DNA from 3 places in the Streptomyces sp. NPDC055103 genome. Region 3 is predicted to be linked to each of the others. Evidence: predicted binding sites of a transcription regulator. Region 3 holds the regulator's gene; each other region holds the start of a gene.

Region 1 (3,250 bases), on a different contig from region 3:
CTGAGCTCTGAGCTCTCAGCTCTCAGCTCTCAGCTACGAGCTACGAGCTACGAGCCTCAGTGGGAGTGACCGTGGCCGTGGCCGTGGCCCGCGTCCGCCGGCTCCTCTTCCTTCTTCTCCACCACGAGGGTCTCGGTGGTGAGGAGGAGGGAGGCGATCGAGGCGGCGTTCTCCAGGGCGGAGCGCGTCACCTTCACCGGGTCGATGACGCCGGCCTTGACCAGGTCGCCGTACTCGCCGGTCGCGGCGTTGAAGCCCTGGCCCTTGTCGAGCTCCGCCACCTTCGAGGTGATGACGTAGCCCTCGAGGCCGGCGTTCTCGGCGATCCAGCGCAGCGGCTCGACGGCGGCGCGGCGGACGACCGCGACACCCGTGGCCTCGTCGCCGGTCTTGCCGAGGTTGCCCTCGAGGACCTTGACGGCGTGGACCAGAGCGGAGCCACCACCGGAGACGATGCCCTCCTCGACCGCGGCGCGGGTCGCGGAGATGGCGTCCTCCAGACGGTGCTTCTTCTCCTTGAGCTCCACCTCGGTGGCGGCGCCGACCTTGATCACGCACACGCCGCCGGCCAGCTTCGCGAGGCGCTCCTGGAGCTTCTCGCGGTCCCAGTCGGAGTCCGTGGACTCGATCTCGGCCTTGATCTGGTTGACACGGCCCGCGAGCTCGTCGGCGTTGCCGCCGCCCTCGACGATGGTGGTGTCGTCCTTGGTGATCGTCACGCGGCGGGCGGTGCCCAGCACGTCCAGACCGGCCTGGTCGAGCTTGAGGCCGACCTCCTCGGCGATGACGGTGGCACCGGTGAGGGTGGCCATGTCGCCGAGCATCGCCTTGCGGCGGTCGCCGAAGCCCGGGGCCTTGACGGCCACGGCGTTGAAGGTGCCACGGATCTTGTTCACGACCAGGGTCGACAGGGCCTCGCCCTCGACGTCCTCGGCGATGATCAGCAGCGGCTTGCTGGCGCCGGCCTGGATGACCTTCTCGAGGATCGGGAGCAGGTCCTGGATCGAGGAGATCTTGCCCTGGTTGATCAGGATGTACGGGTCGTCGAGGACGGCCTCCATACGCTCCTGGTCGGTGACCATGTACGGGGACAGGTAGCCCTTGTCGAAGGCCATGCCCTCGGTGAAGTCGAGCTCCAGGCCGAAGGTGTTGGACTCCTCGACGGTGATGACACCGTCCTTGCCGACCTTGTCCATCGCCTCGGCGATGAGCTCGCCGACCTGCTGGTCCTGCGCGGAGAGCGCGGCGACGGCGGCGATGTCGGACTTGTCCTCGATCGGGCGCGCGGTGGCGAGGAGCTCCTCGGAGACGGCCTTGACGGCGGCGTCGATGCCCTTCTTCAGGGCGGCCGGGGAGGCGCCGGCGGCGACGTTGCGCAGACCCTCGCGGACCAGGGCCTGGGCGAGCACGGTGGCGGTGGTGGTGCCGTCACCCGCGATGTCGTTGGTCTTGGTCGCCACCTCCTTCACCAGCTGGGCGCCGAGGTTCTCGTACGGGTCGTCGAGCTCGACCTCGCGGGCGATCGTGACACCGTCGTTGGTGATGGTGGGGGCGCCGAACTTCTTGTCGATGACGACGTTGCGGCCCTTGGGGCCGATCGTCACCTTCACCGTGTCGGCAAGCTTGTTGACGCCGCGCTCAAGGGCGCGACGGGCGTCCTCGTCGAACTTCAGGATCTTCGCCATGGGAGCGGTTCAGCCCTCTCGGAATGGGGTGGAAACGAACTGCGCCCCCGGACGCCCTGTGCGGGGTCAAGGGGCGCAGCTCAAAGCATCTGCTTCAGATACTTCAGGTACTCGGTGAATTACTTCTCGATGATCGCGAGCACGTCGCGAGCCGAGAGGACGAGGAACTCCTCGCCGTTGTACTTCACCTCGGTGCCGCCGTACTTGCTGTAGAGCACGACGTCGCCGACCTGAACGTCGAGCGGCAGGCGCTCGCCGTTCTCGAAGCGGCCCGGGCCCACGGCGAGAACAGCACCCTCCTGGGGCTTCTCCTTCGCGGTGTCCGGGATGACCAGGCCAGAGGCGGTGGTCTGCTCGGCGTCGAGCGGCTGGACCACAATGCGGTCCTCGAGCGGCTTGATGGCAACCTTGGAGCTGGTGGTCGTCACGATCCGACCTCCCCCTTCGGAGATTACGGGGTCAACTGTCTGAGGTGGCGACCAGGTGGATCCGTCGTCGCGGGTGCCGGACCTGCCTGTCGCTGTGTTGGCACTCTCCAGTGGGGAGTGCCAGAGCCGAGACTATGACCGCGATTAGCACTCGGTCAAGCGGAGTGCCAATTCCGTGCCGTCGCGCGTCGTTCCGGTACACCTTTCGGCCACCGCGTCGGCCACGGTCGCCGTCTCCCGAGGGCCCATCCGCTCCGCCGCCTTCCGCCCCAGCCGCTCGATCGGGTCGACCGACGAGGCACAGCCGGAGAGGGTGAGCAGCGCGCCGGCCAGCGCGGCGCCCGCGATCACCGTACGGATCCGTGCCGCACGGACCCGTCCCGCACCGAGCCCTCTCGCAGGTAGCCCTCTCACACGTAGTCCTCGAGCTTCGCGACCGCGTACCCCTTGGCCGTGATCACGTTCATCACCCGCCGGATCATGTCCGGCATCGTGCCCTTCCAGTCGCCCTTGCCCCGGAAGTGCGTGAGCACGATGTCGCCGGGGTGCAGGTCCCGGTCCCACTCGCGCCACTCCATGTGGTCCGGGAAGGCCTCCGAGGCCCACAGCGGGACCGCCTTGACCCCGCAGGACTTCGCCGCGCGCAGCGTGTTCTCGTTGTAGTTGCCGTACGGCGGGCGGAAGAGCGGGGGCCGCTTGCCATACCGTTTCTCGATGACGTCCTGCATCCCGCAGATCTCACGCTTCTGCTGCGCGTACGACAGTCCGGGCAGGTAGCGGTGGTTGAGCGTGTGGTTGTGGAGGGAGACCCCGCCCTCCTGCGACTTCTGCATCCGCGCGAAGTAGCCGTAGTCGTCCTTGACGACGTAGTCGCTGAGGAAGGCGCTGTACGGGATCCGGAGGTCCTTCATCATCCGCAGCAGCTCGGGGTCCTTCTCCGCGCCGTCGTCGATCGTCAGGAAGACGACCTTCTGCTTGGTCGGCACGGTGGTGAAGACGGGCGGCAGGCCCTCGCCGTCCGTCTCGAAGCCCTTGCGGGTGGTGATCCTCGGCTTGGCCTTCGGCGGGGCCGGGGCGTCGAGCGGGGGCCGGGCCAGACCCCACTTCTTGGCCGCGAGCGCGCGGGCGGCCTTCTGC
Region 2 (3,250 bases), on a different contig from region 3:
CGGCCTCGTCGAGGACAAGCCGTACAAGATCTTCGGTGCGCAGGCCGAGGGCTGCTCCCCGGTCTCCGTCGCCTTCAAGGCCGGCCACGACGTGGTCCGCCCGCAGAAGCCGAACACGATCGCCAAGTCGCTCGCGATCGGCAACCCGGCCGACGGCCCGTACGTCCTCGACATCGCCCGTCGCACCGGTGGCGCCGTGGAGGACGTGAACGACGAGCAGGTCGTGGACGCGATCAGGCTGCTCGCCCAGACCGAGGGCATCTTCGCCGAGACGGCGGGCGGCGTGACCGTCGGCGTCACGAAGAAGCTCGTCGAGGCCGGTCTGATCGACCCGGAGCTCACCACCGTCGTGCTGAACACCGGCGACGGCCTCAAGACGCTGGACGCCGTGGCCGAGGGCTCGCAGGCGACCGCCACCATCCGCCCCAGCCTGGACGCGTTCCGCGCCGCGGGCCTGGCTCTCTGAGAGGTACGAAGACATGGCCGTGAACGTCCGCATCCCCACCATCCTCCGCACCTACACGGGCGGGCAGTCCGAGGTCCCGGCCGAGGGCGCGACCCTCGCCGAGGTCATCGCGGACCTGGAGAAGAACCACACGGGCATCGCCGCCCGCGTCCTGGACGACCAGGGCAAGCTGCGCCGCTTCGTCAACGTCTACGTGAACGACGACGACGTGCGCTTCGAGCAGGGTCTGGAGACGGCCACCCCGGCCGGCGCGGGCGTCTCGATCATCCCGGCGGTCGCCGGAGGCTGCTGAGCCCCCACGGCTGACCTGTTGTCCCGTCTTTCTTGAATTGCCCCTTCCGCGCCATAAAGCGGAGGGGGCAATTCTGCATGGTTGAACGGGGTAGAGTTGGGGAAGTCCCCTCCGCTGCTCATGCCGGACGCATATGAGAATGCGTCCCTGTGCGTCAGGAAGCAGCCAAAGTGTCTGCGCGTTGTGTACGTTCTGCGCGTTTTGCCGGGCCCGACTTGCCCCGGAACTCCAGGGATTCTCCCTAATTCCCCTTTCCGTCGTGCCCAGAATTCTCGCTCGATTGACCTGTTGCAGAGGGCAGTTGGGCAGATACATTCAGCGGCGGTCGACGCGTTCCGGCGCAGGGTCTGACCCCGGGTCCGCGAAGTGCGGTTCCCGCGCAAGGGCCAGTAATAGGGGAGTTAGGCATGGCTCAGGGCACCGTCAAGTGGTTCAACGCGGAGAAGGGCTACGGCTTCATCGCGGTCGACGGTGGTGCGGATGTTTTCGTCCACTACAGCGCGATCCAGATGGATGGCTACCGCAGCCTCGAAGAGGGGCAGCGGGTCGAGTTCGAGATTTCGCAGGGCCAGAAGGGTCCGCAGGCGGACATGGTCAAGCTCGCCGTCTGAGCGCGGCGCGATCGGCCACCGACGCAACGCCGTCGAGGGGCCCGCATCCCTGAGGGGAAGCGGGCCCCTCGCGCGTTCCCCGACGCCCGGGAGGGCCGGCGGGGAGAGGGGTGGGAGGCCCGGCGGGAAGGCGGCCGGAAGCCCGGTGCGAAGGTGGCCCGAAACCTGAGAGTCGCTTGCACTCTCCTAGGGCGAGTGCTAATCATTGGCGTTAGCACTCGGAAGGTGAGAGTGCTACGAGGATCGGGCAGACGAGGTCGCCGGCCGGGTGGGGCAAGGAACCACGCGGAGCACCGGAGGCCGTCCGTCGCGGGCGTCGGCGCGGTCCTGGAGCGTTATCCACCCCATGTCCGGGAGGACCACTTCACATGGCCAAGATCATCGCGTTCGACGAGGAGGCCCGGCGCGGTCTCGAGCGCGGCATGAACCAGCTCGCTGACGCCGTCAAGGTCACCCTCGGCCCCAAGGGTCGCAACGTCGTCCTCGAGAAGAAGTGGGGCGCCCCCACGATCACCAACGATGGTGTCTCCATCGCCAAGGAGATCGAGCTCGAGGACCCGTACGAGAAGATCGGCGCCGAGCTGGTCAAGGAAGTCGCCAAGAAGACGGACGACGTCGCCGGCGACGGTACGACCACCGCCACCGTTCTCGCCCAGGCGCTCGTCCGCGAGGGCCTCCGCAACGTCGCCGCCGGTGCCAACCCCATGGCCCTCAAGCGCGGCATCGAGAAGGCCGTCGAGGCCGTCTCCGGCGCCCTCCTCGAGCAGGCGAAGGATGTCGAGACCAAGGAGCAGATCGCTTCGACGGCCTCCATCTCCGCCGCCGACACCCAGATCGGCGAGCTCATCGCCGAGGCGATGGACAAGGTCGGCAAGGAAGGCGTCATCACCGTCGAGGAGTCGCAGACCTTCGGTCTGGAGCTCGAGCTCACCGAGGGCATGCGCTTCGACAAGGGCTACATCTCGGCGTACTTCGCCACCGACATGGAGCGTATGGAGGCGTCGCTCGACGACCCGTACCTCCTGATCGTCAACTCCAAGATCTCTTCGGTGAAGGACCTGCTCCCGCTCCTGGAGAAGGTCATGCAGTCGGGCAAGCCGCTGCTGATCATCGCCGAGGACGTCGAGGGCGAGGCCCTGTCGACCCTGGTCGTCAACAAGATCCGCGGCACCTTCAAGTCCGTCGCGGTGAAGGCCCCGGGCTTCGGCGACCGTCGTAAGGCCATGCTGAACGACATCGCCATCCTCACCGGCGGCACGGTCATCTCCGAGGAGGTCGGCCTCAAGCTGGAGAACGCGGGCCTCGACCTGCTGGGCCGCGCCCGCAAGGTCGTCATCACCAAGGACGAGACCACCATCGTCGACGGTGCCGGTGACAGCGAGCAGGTCGCCGGTCGCGTGAACCAGATCCGCGCCGAGATCGAGAACAGCGACTCGGACTACGACCGCGAGAAGCTCCAGGAGCGCCTCGCGAAGCTGGCCGGCGGCGTGGCCGTCATCAAGGCCGGCGCCGCGACCGAGGTCGAGCTCAAGGAGCGCAAGCACCGCATCGAGGACGCCGTTCGCAACGCGAAGGCGGCCGTCGAGGAGGGCATCGTCGCCGGTGGCGGCGTGGCCCTGCTCCAGGCTTCCTCGGTCTTCGAGAAGCTTGAGGCGGACCTGTCGGGCGACGAGGCCACCGGTGCCAACATCGTCAAGCTGGCCCTTGAGGCCCCGCTGAAGCAGATCGCGGTCAACGCCGGCCTCGAGGGCGGCGTCGTGGCGGAGAAGGTCCGCAACCTGCCCGTCGGCCACGGCCTGAACGCCGCGACCAACGAGTACGTCGACCTCATCGCCGAGGGCATCATCGACCCGGCGAAGGTCACGCGCTCCGCGCTGCAGA
Region 3 (3,250 bases):
CATGGGGGCCTGCACGATCGGATACCGAAAGAGATCGTTCAGTGCGGTGGTGGACATACGGGCATCGTTTCATGACGGTGCGGCGCGGCCGAATCGGTACGTCAGGTCCCGGAACACAGGCCTCTGGAAACGGGAAGGGGCGGGGCGACTCATCGCCGTCCCGCCCCTTCCCACCGTCACGCTGTCGCCCGATCAGGGCTGCCGATCAGGGCTGCCGATCAGGGCTGCCGATCAGGGCTGCCGGCCTGATCCGCCGGCGGATCCGCCCGATCAGGCCCACCCGATCAGCTCCGCCCGTTGAAAGCGTCCTTCAGACGTGAGAACAGGCCCTGCTGCCCCGGCTGGAACTGACCGGTGGGCCGCTCCTCGCCGCGCAGCTTGGCCAGCTCGCGCAGGAGCCGCTCCTGCTCCGCGTCGAGCTTGCCCGGGGTCTGCACCTCGACGTGCACGATCAGGTCGCCCCGGCCGTTGCCCCGCAGGTGCGTGATGCCCCGGCCGTGCAGCGGGACCGACTGGCCGGACTGCGTGCCCGGTCGGATGTCGATCTCCTCGATGCCGTCGAGGGTCTGCAGCGGCACCTTCGTGCCGAGCGCGCCCGCCGTCATCGGGATGGTCACCGTGCAGTGCAGGTCGTCGCCGCGCCGCTGGAACGTGTCGTGCGGGATCTCGTGGATCTCGACGTACAGGTCGCCAGCCGGACCACCGCCGGGGCCGACCTCGCCCTCGCCAGCGAGCTGGATCCGGGTGCCGTTGTCGACACCGGCCGGGATCTTGACGGTGAGGGTGCGACGGGAGCGGACCCGGCCGTCGCCCGCGCACTCGGGGCACGGGGTCGGGACGACGGTGCCGAAGCCCTGACACTGCGGGCAGGGCCGGGAGGTCATGACCTGGCCCAGGAAGGACCGGGTGACCTGCGAGACCTCGCCACGGCCGCGGCACATGTCGCACGTCTGCGCGGAGGTGCCGGGAGCGGCACCCTCACCCGAACAGGTGGTGCAGACGACGGCCGTGTCGACCTGGATGTCCTTGGTGGTGCCGAAGGCCGCCTCGTTGAGGTCGATCTCCAGGCGGATCATGGCGTCCTGGCCGCGGCGGGTCCGCGAGCGCGGACCGCGCTGCGAGGCCGTGCCGAAGAAGGCGTCCATGATGTCGGAGAAGTTGCCGAAGCCACCCGCTCCGAAGCCACCCGCGCCACCGCCGCCGGAGGCCGAGAGCGGGTCGCCGCCCAGGTCGTAGACCTGCTTCTTCTGCGCGTCCGAGAGGACCTCGTAGGCGGCGTTGATCTCCTTGAAGCGTTCCTGCGTCTTCGGATCGGGATTGACGTCCGGGTGCAGCTCGCGCGCGAGCCTCCGGAAGGCCTTCTTGATCTCGTCCTGGGAAGCGTCGCGGCGCACGCCGAGTACGGCGTAGTAGTCCGTGGCCACTTACGACTCCGCCAGGATCTGTCCGACGTAACGTGCCACTGCGCGTACCGCTCCCATCGTTCCGGGGTAGTCCATGCGGGTCGGTCCGACCACGCCGAGTTTGGCGACTGCTTCGCCGCCCGAACCGTAGCCGACCGAGACGACGGACGTGGAGCTCAGCCCCTCGTGGGCGTTCTCGTGCCCGATGCGTACGGTCATGCCCGATTCCTTGGCCTCGCCGAGCAGCTTGAGGAGCACGACCTGCTCCTCCAGAGCTTCCAGGACGGGCCTGATCATCAGGGGAAAGTCGTGTCCGAAGCGGGTGAGATTGGCGGTGCCGCCGATCATCAGCCGCTCCTCGTGCTCCTCCACGAGCGTTTCGAGGAGGGTCGCGAGCACGGTCGAGACCGTGGCGCGGTCCTCGATCTCCTCGAAGGACTCGGGGAGGTCCTGCACCAGCTGCGGCACGTCGGCGAACCGGCGTCCGACGACCCGGCTGTTGAGCCGGGCCCGCAGGTCGGCGACGGAGGTCTCGCCGAAGGGCGCGGGGCAGTCGATGACACGCTGCTCGACGCGGCCGGTGTCCGTGATGAGCACGAGCATCAGGCGGGCCGGGGCCAGCGCGAGCAGCTCCACGTGACGGACGGTCGAGCGGGTCAGCGAGGGGTACTGCACGACGGCGACCTGCCGGGTCAGCTGCGCGAGCAGCCGCACCGTACGCCCGACGACGTCGTCGAGGTCGACGGCACCGTCCAGGAAGTTGTGGATCGCGCGCCGCTCGGGCGTCGACAGCGGCTTGACGCCGGCGAGCCGGTCGACGAAGAGCCGGTAGCCCTTGTCGGTCGGGATGCGCCCGGCGCTGGTGTGAGGCTGGGCGATGAACCCCTCCTCCTCCAGCACGGCCATGTCGTTGCGGACCGTGGCCGGTGAGACGCCGAGCTTGTGGCGCTCGGTGAGCGCCTTGGAGCCGACGGGCTCCTCCGTCCCGACGTAGTCCTGGACGATGGCGCGCAGCACCTCGAGTCTGCGTTCGCTGAGCATTCGTGCGCACCTCCAGCTGTCGTCGTCGTTCCGGATGCTCCGGTTACTCCGGTTTTGGCACTCACCCTGCCCGAGTGCCAGCAATCCCCCGGCCAGTGTACGGCGGCGGACAACGCTCCTGGCAAGGAGGCGGGGGCGCACCCGCTAGCGTCGCCCCATGGACGTTGATTGGGAAGCGTACGGCTGGGAGCGGTTGGCGGACGGAGTGGGCAGACGCCGACTGCCCGGCTGGGACGCCACGGTGGGCCTGGTCGTGGGGGCGAAGGCGCTCCTGCTGTACGACACGGGCTCGACGCTCGCGGAGGGAGCGGAGCTGCGGACCCAGATCGAGGGGCTGACGGGCGGCCGAAGAGTGACGCACATCGCACTGAGTCACCCGCACTTCGACCATGTCTTCGGCACCGCGGTCTTCGCCGGCGCGGAGGTTTTCGGCGCGGTGGGGGTGGACGAGCTGCTGAGCCGGACGCGGGACCGGGAGGACCTGCGCGAGGACGCCGTGACGCAAGGGGTCGACGAGCGGGCGGCGACGGAGGCGGCGGACGCCCTCGTGGCCCCGCGGCACGTGGTCTCCGGCGAATGGACGCTCGACCTGGGCGGCCGGCAGGTACTCCTGGCGAACGTCGGCCCCGGCCACACGGGCCACGACCTGGCGCTCTGCGTCCCCGGGGACCGCGAGATCGTCTTCTGCGGCGACCTGGTGGAGGAGTCGGGCGAGCCGCAGGCCGGACCGGACGCGATCCCGTCCCGCTGGCCGGACGCCCTGGACCGGCTGCTGTCGCTCGGCGGCGAGGACGCGGTGTACGTAC

Evidence for each region. The regulator HrcA, encoded in region 3, represses chaperone genes, less so after heat shock. The targets are predictions, from matches to a motif close to TTNGCACTCNGNNNNNCNGAGTGCNAA.
Region 1: a site for HrcA is predicted at 2,258-2,284, ahead of groES (co-chaperone GroES). Genes of this name have one in related genera too.
Region 2: a site for HrcA is predicted at 1,545-1,571, ahead of groL (chaperonin GroEL). Genes of this name have one in related genera too.

The regions. Positions count from the first base shown of each region.
Region 1 is NZ_JBSGTX010000002.1:35,210-38,459, forward strand. Features, by position in the region: gene groL (chaperonin GroEL) at 57-1,685, opposite strand; gene groES (co-chaperone GroES) at 1,805-2,113, opposite strand; partial or broken gene ACWFR1_RS02035 (polysaccharide deacetylase family protein) at 2,354-2,473, opposite strand; gene ACWFR1_RS02040 (polysaccharide deacetylase family protein) at 2,524-3,250, opposite strand, start outside.
Region 2 is NZ_JBSGTX010000003.1:152,850-156,099, reverse strand. Features, by position in the region: gene thrC (threonine synthase) at 1-466, shown strand, start outside; gene ACWFR1_RS03810 (MoaD/ThiS family protein) at 480-758, shown strand; gene ACWFR1_RS03805 (cold-shock protein) at 1,166-1,369, shown strand; gene groL (chaperonin GroEL) at 1,738-3,250, shown strand, end outside.
Region 3 is NZ_JBSGTX010000004.1:192,550-195,799, reverse strand. Features, by position in the region: gene ACWFR1_RS04960 (nitronate monooxygenase) at 1-57, opposite strand, end outside; gene dnaJ (molecular chaperone DnaJ) at 285-1,424, opposite strand; gene hrcA (heat-inducible transcriptional repressor HrcA) at 1,425-2,444, opposite strand; gene ACWFR1_RS04945 (MBL fold metallo-hydrolase) at 2,602-3,250, shown strand, end outside.